One region of the Enterobacter sp. UPMP2061 genome, then DNA from elsewhere that is predicted to be linked to it. Evidence: predicted binding sites of a transcription regulator. Region 1 holds the regulator's gene; the other holds the start of a gene.

Evidence for each region. The regulator PhoB, encoded in region 1, activates phosphate uptake and scavenging genes when phosphate is short. The targets are predictions, from matches to a motif close to CTGTCATAAAACTGNCNNAT.
Region 2: ACWKXX_RS01225 (PhoX family protein) is a predicted target of PhoB. The motif match lies at 4,834-4,853, and genes of this name have one in related genera.

Annotation. Positions count from the first base shown of each region.
Region 1 is NZ_JBSKJP010000001.1:87,656-95,081, reverse strand. It holds gene proY (proline-specific permease ProY) at 1-1,048, opposite strand, end outside; gene brnQ (branched-chain amino acid transporter carrier protein BrnQ) at 1,130-2,449, opposite strand; gene phoR (phosphate regulon sensor histidine kinase PhoR) at 2,859-4,154, opposite strand; gene phoB (phosphate response regulator transcription factor PhoB) at 4,176-4,865, opposite strand; gene sbcD (exonuclease subunit SbcD) at 5,053-6,258, shown strand; gene sbcC (exonuclease subunit SbcC) at 6,255-7,426, shown strand, end outside.
Region 2 is NZ_JBSKJP010000001.1:247,778-255,203, reverse strand. It holds gene ACWKXX_RS01235 (MFS transporter) at 1-1,017, opposite strand, end outside; gene pheP (phenylalanine transporter) at 1,312-2,700, opposite strand; gene ACWKXX_RS01225 (PhoX family protein) at 2,803-4,776, opposite strand; gene ACWKXX_RS01220 (TonB-dependent receptor) at 4,904-7,087, opposite strand; gene yahO (DUF1471 family periplasmic protein YahO) at 7,288-7,426, opposite strand, start outside.

The sequences.
Region 1 (7,426 bases):
AATTCAGGTAAACCGAGAACAGCAGCGCCACGGTCATGACCAGCACCGTTACCCACGGGGTGCCGCGACGCGACGTTTTGGCAAACACCTTCGGCGCACTGCCCTGCTCCGCCATGCCGTGCAGCATACGACCCACGCCGAACACGTCACTGTTGATGGCCGACAGCGAGGCAGTCAGCACCACAAAGTTGAGAATGCTGGCGGCAAACGCAATGCCCATATGCTGGAAAGTCAGGACAAATGGGCTGCCGTTGGTGCCCACCTGGTTCCACGGGTAGATGGACATAATCACAAACAACGTGCCCACGTAAAACACCAGGATACGCATCGGCACCGAGTTGATGGCGCGCGGAATGGACTTCTCCGGATCTTTCGCTTCCCCGGCGGTGATGCCGATAATCTCAATACCGCCATAGGCGAACATGACCATCTGAAGCGACATGACCATCCCGAGCCAGCCGTTGCTGAAGAAGCCGCCGTTGCTCCACAGGTTATGGATGCCGGTTGGCTGCCCACCGTTGCCGATACCCCAGATGATGATGCCGAAACCAGCGAGGATCATGATGATAATGGTCGCGACCTTGAAGAAGGAGAACCAGAACTCCAGCTCGCCAAACACCTTCACGCTCATCAGGTTGACGGCGCAGATGATCAGCACCACGCTCAGTACCCAGATCCAGTGCGGCACGGCGGGGAACCAGACCCCCATATAGATGCCAAACGCCGTCACATCGGCAATGGCGACAATCAGAATTTCGAAGCAGTAGGTCCAGCCGGTGATAAACCCGGCCAGCGGGCCTAAGTTTTCTTGTGCGTAGCGGGAGAAGGAACTGGCAGAGGGGTTGTGAACCGACATCTCCCCCAGCGCACGCATGATGATATAGGCCGCCACGCCGCCGATGATGTAGGCCAGCAGAACGCTTGGACCGGCCATTTTGATGGCATCTGCCGAGCCATAAAAAAGACCGGTGCCGATAGCCGAGCCCAGCGCCATAAAGCGGATGTGGCGGGTGCTCAATCCACGTTTAAGTTTGTTAGTGCTTTCCATTAAAATCTTGCCATTCAACACGAAAAAAACAAAAAACCACGGGGCCTTAAGCCCCGTGGTTAAACAATTTGTTGCCGTTGATTAATGGGCGTTGGATGTCACCTGACGCCCTGCCGCACGGTCCCAGATAATCGCCAGAACCAGCGCTACAACGGAAGGCATCAGCCAGGCCAGGCCCTGCTCGGACAGCGGCAGACGCTGTGTCCAGGCTGGCAGGATTTCTGCAAATGCTGATGCTTTGATCCCGTCAAGGATACCAAAAATCAGGCTGATAAACATGGCCGGCGCAATAATTCGCGTCGAGTTATGCCACCACGGGCGGGTGAAGCTCAGCACCACCAGCACGATACATGGCGGATAGATCGCCGTCAGCACCGGAATTGACACCTGAATCAGGTGGCTCAGACCGAGGTTTGACACCGCCATGGAGAAGATGCCGAGGATAAACACCAGCGTGCGGTAAGAGAGCGGCAGATACTGGGCGAAGAACTCCGCGCAGGCGCAGGTCAGACCCACCGCCGTCACCAGACAGGCCAGGAAAATCAGCGCCGCCAGCAGCATGCTGCCTGCACCACCAAAGGTATGCTGCACGTAAGCATGCAGGATCGCCGCGCCGTTTGCGTTCTGATCGACCAGCGTTGCGCTATCTGAGCCCAGACGGAACAGCGCCAGATACAGCAGCGTCAGGCCGACACCGGCCATCAGGCCAGCCCAGATGGTGTAGCGAGTCAGCAGACGCGCTTCGGTCACCCCGCGGGAACGCGCGGCGTTAACGATAACGATACCAAACACCATCGCACCGAGCGTATCCATTGTCAGATAGCCGTTCACGAAACCGTTTGAGAACGCCGCGTTCTGATAAGCGTCCATCGCGGAGCTGATGGGCCCCGCAGGCCAGACGATAGCCGCAACCGCCAGCACGATCAGCGCCACAATTTTCAGCGGTGCCAGGAAGTTACCCACGGTATCCAGCAGTTTGCCCGGATAGAGAGAAACCAGAATCACGATGGCGAAGTAAATGAGGCTGTAAATAAACAGCGGCATCGCGCCGTCACCGGTCAGCGGAGCGATACCCACTTCAAAGGAGACGGTCGCCGTACGCGGGGTCGCGAACAGCGGGCCAACGGCCAGATAGCAGACGGTTGCCAGCAGAACGCCAGCCACTTTGCCAATCGGGGTGCTGAGGCTGTCCACACCGCCACCGACTTTCGCCAGCGCGATAACGGTCAGTACCGGCAGGCCCACGGCAGTAAGCAGGAAGCCAAACGCAGCCGTCCAGACGTGTTCACCCGCCTGTAAGCCAACCATTGGAGGAAAAATGATGTTACCTGCGCCAACGAACAGCGCAAATGTCATAAAGCCCAGCGCGATAATGTCACGCGATTTCAAGTGATGGGTCATAAAACCTTACTGCCTGTGGATGTGGTGTTGAATACGTTGAGATTTTCGCCATCCCTGACGGGACGATACAGCGGAAAATTTGCTCAATTTCAGCGGGATATGCTCCCGTCCTGGCGTGGCGAAGAATAGTTTTTCGATTTACCACGCAAATACAGTCGGTCTGACAGTATATGGGGGGCAATTTAAACGCTTATAACGTTTAAAGGCAAGAAGGGATCGTAAAACCAGAACAATATGCCAGCATGAAAATGCAGACCAACATAATATGCCATGTATAAGAAAAACTCATGGCTAATCATGCGAACAAAAAAGCACCAGCCGTATAATATTCATCCGCGTTTCGCTTGACTGCAAAGCAAACGGGCCAGCAATCGCTGGCCCGTGGAAAGGTAGCCTGACACATCTGCCGTCAGGCGCTTTTTTTGGCAATTAATCGTTCCGGAATCACGAAGCTAAAGCGCGTGCCCTTACCCAGGGTGCTTTCGATATTGAGCCGGCTTTCGTGGTGGCTGACGGCATGCTTCACAATTGCCAGTCCCAGTCCGCTCCCGCCGGTCTGCCGCGAGCGCGCCTTATCCACCCGGTAGAATCGTTCGGTGAGACGCGGGAGGTGCTCGGGCCCAATCCCCGGCCCGTTGTCCTCGACGCTAAACTCAGCGCCCGCCGGGGTATGCTGCCAGCGCACCGCGATATGCGTCCCTTTCGGGGTATGATTCACGGCGTTATAGACCAGGTTTGAGATAGCGCTTCGCAGCTCATCTTCACTGCCGAGCACTTTCAGCGTGTTATCAACGTCAAAACTCAGGGTGTGCTGATTATGACTCAGCGTTTGGGCTTCGCGCTCCACCACCCGCAACATCATCGGTACATCAATGATGTCGTTTAGCGCCAGCGACGGGGCAGCCTCAATCTTTGAAAGCGTCAGCAGCTGTTTGACCAGCCCTTCCATGCGGAACGTCTGCTCCCGCATGGTATGCAGCGCTTTCTCACGCGGCGGCCCCTCAAGCGTTTGCTCCTGCATCATCTCCAGGTAGCCCTGAAGCACCGTCAACGGCGTACGCAGCTCGTGGCTGACGTTGGCAAAGAAGTTACGTCTCGCGCCCTCAAGCTGGTGCATCTGGGTGACGTCCCGCGCCACCATCAGCCACTGCCGATCGCTGTAGGGCATCACGCGGATTTCCAGATGGCGACCGTTATTGAGCTTCAGATTATGCGGGCGCGAAAAATCCCGCTTTTTCAGATACAGCGTGAACTCGGGATAACGCAGAAGGTTCAGGATGTTCTGACCATTATCATCCGGCCAGCGCAGGCCCAGCAGCTGTTGCGCGAGGCCATTACACCAGAAGATTGTCCCTTCTTCTGTCGTCAGGATCACCGCGTCCGGCAGCGACTCCGCACCGCTACGAAAGCGTTTGATCAGGCTTCCCAGCTCACGACGGCGCTTTTTGTTACGCATCTGCATCTGGTGCAGACCGTAGAGTAGCGGTTCCCAGCTCCCGCTTCCCGGCGGGGGTGTCATACTTCTGTCGACCCACAGCCACCAGGAGAGACGCAGTAAATTCCAGAAATGCCAGACGAGCAATCCCGTCACGGCCACCAGTAAAAACCACGGCAGATAGCCAAAGATAGCCCCCAGAATGAGGGCCGGAATACAGCATAAGATCAGTTCAAAGACGAGCCTTTTCCATGACAGACGTTCCAGCACGCGTCACACTCCTGTCATTGTTCAGAAACGGGTCGAGAAACGATAACCCGTGCCGCGGACCGTCTGTACCATGCGATCGTGGCCGCTCAGTTCCAGTGCTTTACGCAGGCGGCGAATATGGACGTCAACCGTTCGGTCTTCGACATAGACGTTAGTTCCCCAGACGTTATTCAGCAACTGTTCGCGGCTGTAAACGCGCTCCGGGTGGGTCATAAAGAAGTGCAGGAGCTTAAATTCGGTCGGTCCCATATCGAGGGGATTTTCACCGGTCATGACCCGGTGTGAGGTAGGATCCAGGCTCAGCCCCTGCATCTCAATCACCTCTTCCACCGCCATCGGTGAAATACGGCGCATCACGGCTTTAATACGCGCCACCAGCTCTTTCGGGGAGAACGGTTTAGTGATGTAATCGTCCGCGCCGGTTTCCAGACCGCGCACGCGATCCTCTTCCTCGCCGCGCGCCGTCAGCATTACCACCGGGATATCGCGGGTCATCGCCTCGCGTTTGATATGCTTGATAAACTGCAATCCGGAACCGCCAGGCAGCATCCAGTCCAGCAGGATCAGATCGGGCCAGGGTTCATTCAGCTGGTTCACCGCGCTGTCATAATCTTCCGCTTCAACCGGCTGGAAGCCATTTTGTTCAAGCACGAAGCACACCATTTCACGGATCGGAGCTTCATCTTCTACGACCAGAATACGTCTCGCCATACTTTGCCCTGTCTTATCGTATTTAAGTTACAAGTCTGTAATGCGGCGTCATTATGCGTCAGATTTATGACAGATTTATGAAAAACATTACCACTATAAATAGCAAACTGTTGTTTTATTACAGCGGTTATTTTCCGTTCCCCGAACGTTTATAATCCTGCTTTCTTATTATTGCCACGGATCTTTTATGCGCATACTTCACACCTCAGACTGGCACCTGGGTCAAAATTTTTACAGCAAAAGCCGCGCCGCGGAACATGAAGCGTTCCTGAACTGGCTGCTGGAGACGGCTCAGGCTCACGAGGTGGACGCGATTATTGTGGCGGGCGACATTTTTGATACCGGATCGCCGCCGAGCTATGCGCGTGAGCTGTACAACCGTTTTGTGGTCAACCTCCAGCAAACCGGTTGTCACCTGGTGATTGTCGCCGGAAACCATGACTCGGTGGCGACGCTGAATGAATCCCGCGATATTCTGGCGTTCCTCAATACCACCGTGGTGGCCAGCGCCGGACACGCGCCGCAGATCCTGAAAAAACGCGACGGCACGCCGGGCGCAGTGCTGTGCCCAATTCCGTTTTTACGCCCGCGCGATATCGTGCAAAGCCAGGCAGGTCTGTCCGGCAGCGAAAAACAGCAGCATCTGTTGCAGGCCATCACCCGCTATTATCACCAGCAACATACGGAAGCCTGCGCCCTGCGCGGCGATCAGGCCATTCCGATCATTGCCACCGGACACCTCACCACCGTCGGAGCCAGTAAGAGTGATGCGGTGCGCGAGATCTATATCGGTACGCTGGACGCGTTTCCGGCGCAAAACTTCCCCCCCGCCGACTACATTGCCCTCGGGCATATTCACCGGGCGCAGATCATCGGCGGCTGCGAGCATATCCGCTACTGCGGCTCGCCCATTTCGCTCAGTTTTGACGAAACGGGCAAAGCCAAATCCGTGCATCTGGTGAGCTTCACCGGAGGCAAACTCAGCGCCGTTGAGACGCTTGAGGTGCCGGTCACCCAGCCGCTGGCGGTGCTGAAAGGCGATCTGGCCGCCATTACCGCTCAGCTTGAGCAGTGGCGCGGCGCAGCGCTTAATCCCCCCGTCTGGCTCGATATCGAAATCACCACCGACGACTACCTGTACGATATGCAGCGTAAAATACAGACGCTGACGGAAGACCTTCCCGTGGAGGTGCTGCTGGTACGCCGCAGCCGCGAGCAGCGCGAGAAAATACTGCTCAACGCCCAGCGTGAAACGCTTAGCGAACTTCGGCTTGAAGAGGTGTTCGCGCGGCGGCTTGCGCATGAAGAGGTGGACGAGGCCAGACGCACCAGGCTTAACGAGCTGTTTGCCCAGACCCTGCATTCCCTCCATGACGAGGACGAAAACGCATGAAAATTCTGAGCCTGCGTCTGAAAAATCTGAATTCGCTAAAGGGTGAGTGGAAAATTGATTTCACCGCGGAGCCGTTCGCCAGCAACGGGCTGTTTGCCATCACCGGCGCAACCGGCGCGGGTAAAACCACGCTGCTGGATGCCATCTGCCTGGCGCTTTACCACGAAACGCCGCGTCTTAATAAGGTCTCTCAGGCGCAAAACGACCTGATGACGCGCGATACCGCCGAATGCCTGGCGGAAGTAGAATTTGAGGTCAAAGGCGTTGCTTATCGCGCTTTCTGGAGCCAGAACCGCGCCCGCAACCAGCCGGACGGGAACTTACAGGCACCGCGCGTTGAGCTGGCCCGCTGCGAAGACGGCAAAATTCTGGCCGACAAAGTCACGGATAAGCTGGAACAAACCGCCGCGCTTACCGGGCTGGACTATGGTCGCTTTACCCGCTCGATGTTGCTCTCTCAGGGGCAGTTTGCCGCCTTCCTGAATGCTAAACCGAGCGATCGCGCAGAGCTGTTGGAAGAACTGACCGGCACGGAAATTTACGGCCAGATTTCCGCCATGGTTTTTGAAAAACACAAAGCGGCACGTAACGCGCTGGAGATGTGCGAAGCGCAGGCCGCAGGGGTTGTGCTGCTGAGCGAGGAACAGCAGCAGCACTTGCAGCAAAGTTTGCAGGCACTTACTGACGAAGAAAAAGTCCTGCTGGCACAGCAGCAAAGCCAACAGAAAGATTTTCAGTGGCTTACGCGTAACGACGAACTGATACGTGAGCAGCAGCGTGCAGCCGCTTCGCAGCAGCAGGCGCAACAGGCTCTGACGGACGCCGCGCCCCAACTGGCGAAGCTCAAGCTGGCGCAGCCCGCCGCCCAGCTACGTCCGCTATGGGAGTATCAGCAGGAGCAGACCACCCGCCTGGCGCAGACAACAGAGCGAATTGTTGAAGTAAATACTCGCTTACTCGACAGAGCGGTGCAGCGCTCGCGTATTCGCAACGGTGCGCTGCGCAACCGTGAACAGTTGCAGACAGAGCACAAGGTACTGACGCAGTGGCTGACCGAACACGATCGTTTCCGTCAGTGGGGGCAGGAAATTGCCGGCTGGCGGGCGCATTTTACGCAACTGGGTCGCGATAAAAATCAGCTTGTTGCCCAGTCAGCGCGCATGGCTGA
Region 2 (7,426 bases), 160 kb from region 1:
TTCGCCCGCCACGCGGTCGGTATAGATAAAGCCGACGACAAAGAAGAAATCGTAGCAGACGCCGTGGAGCAGAATGCCGAGATACAGCAGAATGCGCCCCTCCTCGCTGACGCCCAGCGCGAACATGGCATAACGCACGAACCACGCCAGCATGCCGATCAGCAGCATATATTTCACGCCCAGGCGGCGGAACAGCAGAGGGATGACCAACATGAAGACGATCTCAGACATCTGCCCGAAGGACATGGCGGTGCTGACGTCGGCAATCCCGGCATCCGCCAGATACGAGGCGGTGTAGGCGTAGTAGGTGCCGAGCGGGACGGAGATCAGCATCGCGCAGACGGAGAAGACGAAGAAGTGGCGGGTTTTAAGCAGCGCGAAGGCGTCCGCGCAGAAGAGATCCCGCACCTTTACCGGCAGGCCTTTCGCCGGGGCGGGCGTGTGCGGCAGCGTCAGGCTGTAGAGCGCCAGCAGCACGGAGCTTATCGCCGCCACCTGGAAGATGGTGACGCTGGACGCCACGCCGGTGACGCCGATGAAAATGCCCGCCGCGATCCAGCCGATGGTGCCGAACACGCGCACTACCGGGAAGGTTTTATCCACGTTCGCCAGGCTGTGAAACGCAATGTTGTTGGTCAGCGCCAGCGTCGGCATATAGCAGAGCGTGTAGCCAAACAGCAGGCCAATCAGCAGCGCGCCGTTCTCAGCAATCAGCGCCCCCGGCACGAACCAGAGGATCGCCGCGCCCGCGAGGTGCATCACCGCCATCACCTTCTGCGAGGCAAAGAAGCGGTCCACCAGCATCCCGAGCACGAACGGCGAAAGAATGGAAGCGATAGGCCCGGCAGAGAACGCGTCGCCAATCAGCAAAGACATGTTGTGCTGGCTCATCACCAGGCCAAGCGTGACCGACCAGCTACCCCAGATAAAAAATTGCAGAAACATCATCAGCGACAGACGCGGCACCAGCAGCCGGTGCTGTGTTATCGCCTTTTCACTACTCTCAGTTGACACCATGATAAGCCTCACCCGGAAAAAGTAATCGATTACAAATTCGTTCAAATGAAAAGTAATCGATTACAAAATAAAGATCCTGTGGATCGAAACAGAATTGGGAGAGGGGTCACGATAAAGGTGAAGGGGAGGTGCCGGGTGACGGCTGCGCCTTACCCGGCCTACTAAATAACGTCCCCGAACATGTAGGCCCGGTAAGCGCAGCGCCACCGGGCGTGAAGGCGGGTGCGGTCTGGTTTGGTGCGGTCTGGTGCCCTCACCCCGGCCCTCTCCCACAGGGAGAGGGAGAAAACCGCGCTACTTTTTGCGTGAAAGCTTAAATGCGATAAACAGGAACACCACCCACACCGGCAGCAGCATCGCTGACAGGCGCATCTCATCCATGGTGCACATCAGCACCAGAATCAGGCCGAGGAAGGCGATACAGAGGTAGTTCCCCGCCGGATAGAGCAGCGCTTTAAACTGCGTCTCGCGCCCCTTGCGTCGCATCGCCGCGCGGAAGCGAAGGTGCGCCAGGCAGATCATGATCCAGTTCAGCAGCAGCGTGGCGACAACCAGCGCCATCAGCAGGCCAAACGCCTCTTTCGGCAGCAGATAGTTAATCAGCACCACCAGCGAGGTGATAGCGCCAGAAAGGAACAGCGAATTGATCGGCACGCCGCGACGGCTGACGCGGGTGAGGAACTTCGGCGCGTTGCCCTGTACGGAGAGGCCAAACAGCATGCGGCTGTTGGAGTAAACCCCGCTGTTGTAAACCGACAATGACGCCACGAGAATGACGAAGTTCAGCGCCGAAGCCACCACGTTACTGTTCAAATCGTGGAAAATCATCACGAACGGGCTACTGTCAGATTTCACTTCTACCCACGGATAGAGCGCCAGCAGCACCACCAGCGAGCCGATATAGAACAGCAGGATACGGTACACCACCTGGTTGACCGCTTTCGGAATGCTTTTGTGCGGATCGCGCGCTTCAGCTGCGGTGATGCCAATCAGCTCCAGCCCGCCGAAGGAGAACATAATGACCGCCAGCGAGAGGATCAGCCCTTTCCAGCCGGTCGCCAGAAAGCCGCCGTGCTGCCAAAGGTTGTCGATGCTTGCACGCTCGCCGCCGTGACCGGAGAACAGCAGCCACAGGCCAAAGCCGATCATGCCAATAATCGCCAGCACCTTGATCAGCGCAAACCAGAACTCGGTCTCGCCATACAGGCGCACGTTCACAAGGTTAACGGCGTTAATGATGATGAAGAAGGCCGCGGCCCAAATCCACGTCGGCACGTCCGGGAGCCAGTACTGCATATAGATGCCGGCGGCGGTCAGCTCTGCCATGCCCACCAGCACGAACATCACCCAGTAGTTCCAGCCGGAGAGGAAGCCTGCGAACGGCCCCCAGTATTTATAGGCAAAGTGTGCGAAGGAGCCGGACACCGGCTCTTCAACGACCATCTCGCCGAGCTGGCGCATGATCAGGAAGGCGATAATCCCGGCGATAGCGTAACCCAGCAGAACCGCCGGGCCAGCCATTTGAATGGCGGGGCCGATGCCGAGAAACAGCCCGGTACCGATCGCGCCGCCAAGGGCAATTAACTGAATATGTCGATTTTGCAAACCACGTTGCAGCGTCGGACTCTGATCCGACGAAGCTTCAGCGCTACCATGGCCTGAAGCGGATGACGCGTCTTTCACGCCCTACCCCTGTCTCTTTTTTAGAAGGGGCACGTTTTAACACTTCATGCTGGTGGTAGCAAGCTTAACGCCGGGCCAGCGCATGCGCCCGGCGGATAAACGTCACGACCCGATGATCCCGCCGTCCGCTTTGGTAATCACCACCGTTGACGATCGCGGACGCCCGTTCGGGCTGGCGTCTGGCCAGTTGGAAACAGCGCGCGGATTGGCCGGGTCGGTAATATCATCCCCGCCCTCCCCCGGATGCTGAATGTTGATAAACAGCGTGCGGTTGTCCGGCGTAAACGCAATGCCGGTGATTTCACATCCGCGCGGCCCGGTCAGGAAACGGCGATACTCGTTGGTGCCTGGAATGGTGGCGACCATCTGGTTATTGCCCATCCCCTCGTACGCTTTCTTATTGATGGTGCTGGAGGAGACGTCGGTCTGGATCCACAGGACGCCCTGGTGATCGAACGACAACCCATCCGGGCTGCCGAATGCCGCGCCCTGCATGGAGCCTTTGGCCTTCGGATCGTCGCCGTCGGTGCGCCCGGCCATAACCAGAATATCCCACTTAAAGCGTGCGGCGGCAGGATCGGCACCCTCTTCGTGCCAGTGCATGATGTGACCAAACACGTTGTTGGCGCGCGGGTTAGCGGCATCGACCGGTGCCTTCCCCTCTTTACCGCGATCGCTGTTGTTGGTGAGCGTACAGTAGACGCTGCCGCTGGCGTGCGGATCGACGGCAATCCACTCGGGACGATCCATTTTCGTTGCCCCCACCGCGTCGGCCGCCAGGCGGGTTTTGATCAGCAGATCGCCCTGGCTTTCAAACCCGTTGCTTTTATCCAGGCCGTTTTGCCCGAAGATCAGCGGCAGCCAGTCGCCGCTTCCGTCCTGGTTGAACCTGGCGACGTACAGCGTGCCGGACGTCAGCAGCTGCATATTGGCTTCCCGGTTCGCGGGATCGTATTTTTTGTCGGAGACAAACTTATAGATGTACTCAAACTTCTGGTCGTCGCCCATGTAGACCACCACGCGATTATCGGCGGCAAGCGTGACGGCGGCCCCCTCATGCTTGAAGCGGCCCAGCGCGGTGTGCTTGCGCGGGGTGGAGGTCGGGTTGAAGGGATCGATCTCCACCACCCAGCCGAAACGGTTGGGTTCGTTAGGGGTTTTATCGACGCTAAACCGCTCATCCACCTCGTTCCAGCGATAGGACTCATCGCTGTCGCTGATGCCGTAGCGTTTTTCCAGCGGATTGAGATCGGCTTTTTTCACAAAAATGTCCGACCAGTTCTCCTCGCAGGTGAGATAGGTGCCCCACGGCGTGTGGCCGTTGGCGCAGTTCTGCATGGTGCCCAGAACGCGTTCCCCCTGCGGATCGGCGGCGGTTTTCATTAACTCCTGATGCCGCGCCGGGCCGGTAAGCTGCATCGGCGTATTGACGGTAATACGCCGGGCGAAGGAAGACGGACGCACCACCTCCCAGCCGCTGCCCGTTTTTTTCACTTCCACCACCGACACGCCCATCGCGTTCTGCCCCTTGCGGGCTTTATCGAGGCTCCAGTTCGCCGTACCGTCGGTAAACAGCATCCCGTTATCGATGTATTCATGGTTCAGCGCCAGCAGGCCATGTTCCGGGTTTTGCGCCCCCTGCGGCAGGCTAAACCACGCCATGCCGTCGTGGTGCATGCCCGCCTGCACAGCCTGTTCGTCTGTGGTATTACTGGCGTCCGGCTTAAATGCCGGCATGTTGTCTTTGATTCCCGTCGGATCACCCCAGCGATAGAACGGGCGGGCAATATAGCCTTCTGGCACCCTGACCGTGTCTTCCGTGGAGACGTCGATGCTGGTAAAGCCCAGGGAAACCGCTTTTGCCAGCGCGGAAGGCTTCGATACCGCGGCAATGGCATTTTCGGGTGTGATCAGATACGGGAATGATACGGCGGCCCCCGCTACGGCCCCCATCTGGAGAAAACGGCGGCGGGAGAGGAACACCTCTGCAACCTCGGAGAATACCGGGTTAGCGCTGCGGTTACTGATATCGTCGCGATGTTCTTTTTTAAATACGGATTTGAGGGGTCTGCCCATAGCGGCTTCCTGTCATTGGCCAAGAGGTAAGGATGTGGCGACCAGTGTAAGAAGCTTTTATTACAATTTTATAACACGACAACGAAGGGATTGGGGCGTCCCTGCCCCGGATAACGAGGTGGAACGCTTAGAACTCGTAGCCAACCGAGACCTTAAAGGTACGCGGCTCGCCCTGAGTGATGTAAGTACCGGAATCGTCCACGCTTGACCAGTAGTTCTCGTTGGTCACGTTGTCGATGCCTGCCCGCACGGTCATCTGGTTTTCATTGTGGTTCACCGCGAAGCGATAGCGCATGCCCAGATCCAGCGTGGTGTAGCTGTCCAGCTTTTTGGTGTTCGCAAGATCGGCATACTGCGTGCCGGAGTGGTTAACGCGTGCGGTCGCCGTCAGGCCTTCAATCGGCTTGATATCGTACTCTGCGCCCAGCACGGCGTAGAAGCTCGGAATACCGATCGCATCGTTGCCCTGATTGACGCCGTTTTTGGTTTTGGTCAGCTCGGCCTGCAACCAGGTGGCGCTGGCATTCAGACGCATCCCAAGCATTGGCTCGCCGAAGACGTTCAGCTCCACGCCGCGGTTACGCTGTTCTGCATCCAGGCCGTAGTGACCGCTGTCGTCAAGGATCGCCGACGGCATTTTGATCTCAAACAGCGCCAGGGAGCCGCCCACGCGGCCAAAGTCCGCCTTTACGCCCACTTCGTTCTGCTTAGAGTGCACGATACCGGTGCTCTGGCCGTAGTTAGTAGCAGTGTTCGGCGCAGTTTCACCGGGCTGTAACGCCTCGGTGTGGTTGGCGTAGAGGGAAATTTCCTCCCACGGTTTATAGACTACGCCGTAGGTTGGCATCCAGCGGCTGCCGTCGAAACCGTCCGCGTCGTTTTCCGCGCCGGTGATTTTGTTGTACCCGCGGATGACAACTTTCTGATGACGTGCGCCTGCGGTGAACAGCAGCTTGTCGTCCAGTACGCCCAGCGTATCGCTCAGCAGCCAGCCCTGGGTACGGGTGCGCCCGCTGGTCAGCGGATCGCTGTATTTCCCGCCTAAGCCGTTGAAGTTAGTGCTGTCCGGCATATCAACGCCGGTGTTGTGATAGATGTTGGTGGTCGGATTATCCGCCGCCGCCGACATTTTCCACGCGATTTTTTCGTTTTTGGTCATCGCTGAATACCCGACGTTGACCTTGTGCGAGACAAAACCGGTGTCAAAGTTACCGCGAATGCCCGCCATGCCGCTGACGGAATCGCTGATGCGGTTGGTATCAAGGCGGCTGACCGTCGCATTACCGCTCTTATCGAGGAGCTTCGGCGCGCTGTAGATCCCTTCTTCGTGCGCGTGCTGCGCGCCGAGACCGGTATATGCCGTCCAGCTATCGGTGATGTCATACTCGCTGCGCCACATCCCGAACTCGTTTTCGATATCGCTGTAGGCCCACTTCTGCGAGAAGTTGCGATCGTTCTTCGGCGGCTCAGGCACAAAGTCCACCGCCGAGATGTTGACGCTGGTTGGGCTGCCGTGGAAGGTTTTTTTCTGGTAGCCCAGGTCCAGCGAGGTGCGGAAGCGGTCGCCTTTGTAATCCAGGCCGGTGGAGAGCAGCGTGGTGCGGCGGCGGTCGTTCGGCACGCCGGTTTCCCCTTCGCGATGCACGAGGTTCACGCGCGCGCCAAACTGGTCGTTATCGCCAAAGCGACGACCCGCATCCAGCGTGGTGCCAATCTGGGAATCCGAGGTGTAGTCAACGCCCACTTTCGCCTGCGGGGTGTCGCCCGCGTGTTTGGGCTCAAGGTTGATCATCCCGCCCACGCCGGAGCTTGCTGCACCGTTCATCAGGGAGTTGGCCCCTTTGAAGATCTCGATGCGGTCGACCATCTGGGCATCCACCACCTGACGCGGCAGCACCCCGGACAATCCGCCAAAGGTCATATCGTCGCCGTCAAACTTCAGGCCGCGAATGCGGAAGGTTTCCGCGCTGTTGCCGTAACCCTGAACAAATTGCACGCCCGCGTCGTTGGCAACCACGTCAGCAATGGTTTTTGCCTGCTGATCTTCCACCAGCTTCGAGGTGTAGCTGATGATGTTGAACGGCACGTCCATGGCGTTCTGCTGACCGAGCATACCCATGCGCCCGCCGTTCGCCACCTGGCCGTCGAGGAAGGCTGGAAGCAGCTGGTCACCACCGGGTTTGAAATCACTCCCCGCCGTGGACTGGACCACGATGGTGTCCTCTTTTTTCTCATCCGCCGCAAAAGCGGAGTGTGTAACCGCGCCGATGGCAATCGCCAGCAGCGTTTTGTGCATTGTGGTGTTGTTCATAATGAGCTCTTAACGTGCGCGCAAAAATGACCCGTTGTCGGGCCTTAAAAGTTATTAAAAGAAATGCAAATGAGAACTATACGCATTATGAATGCGTAATCAAGTGTCAACGGACATCTCTGAGCGAGAAGAGACAAGAAACAAGGCTGGCGGGAGGTATGGCGCGCAACCACCCCGAAACAGGGGTGGTTGCTAAGGCATTATTTTTTCTTGAAAATATCGGCGGTACCGTGAATTTTGTTGTTGGTGTTGCCGGAAGTCAGCACCAGAACATCAGCACCTTCTTTATCGGCTTTCTCGATCAGCTCTTTTTTCGCGTCGTCTACCGAGACTTCATTG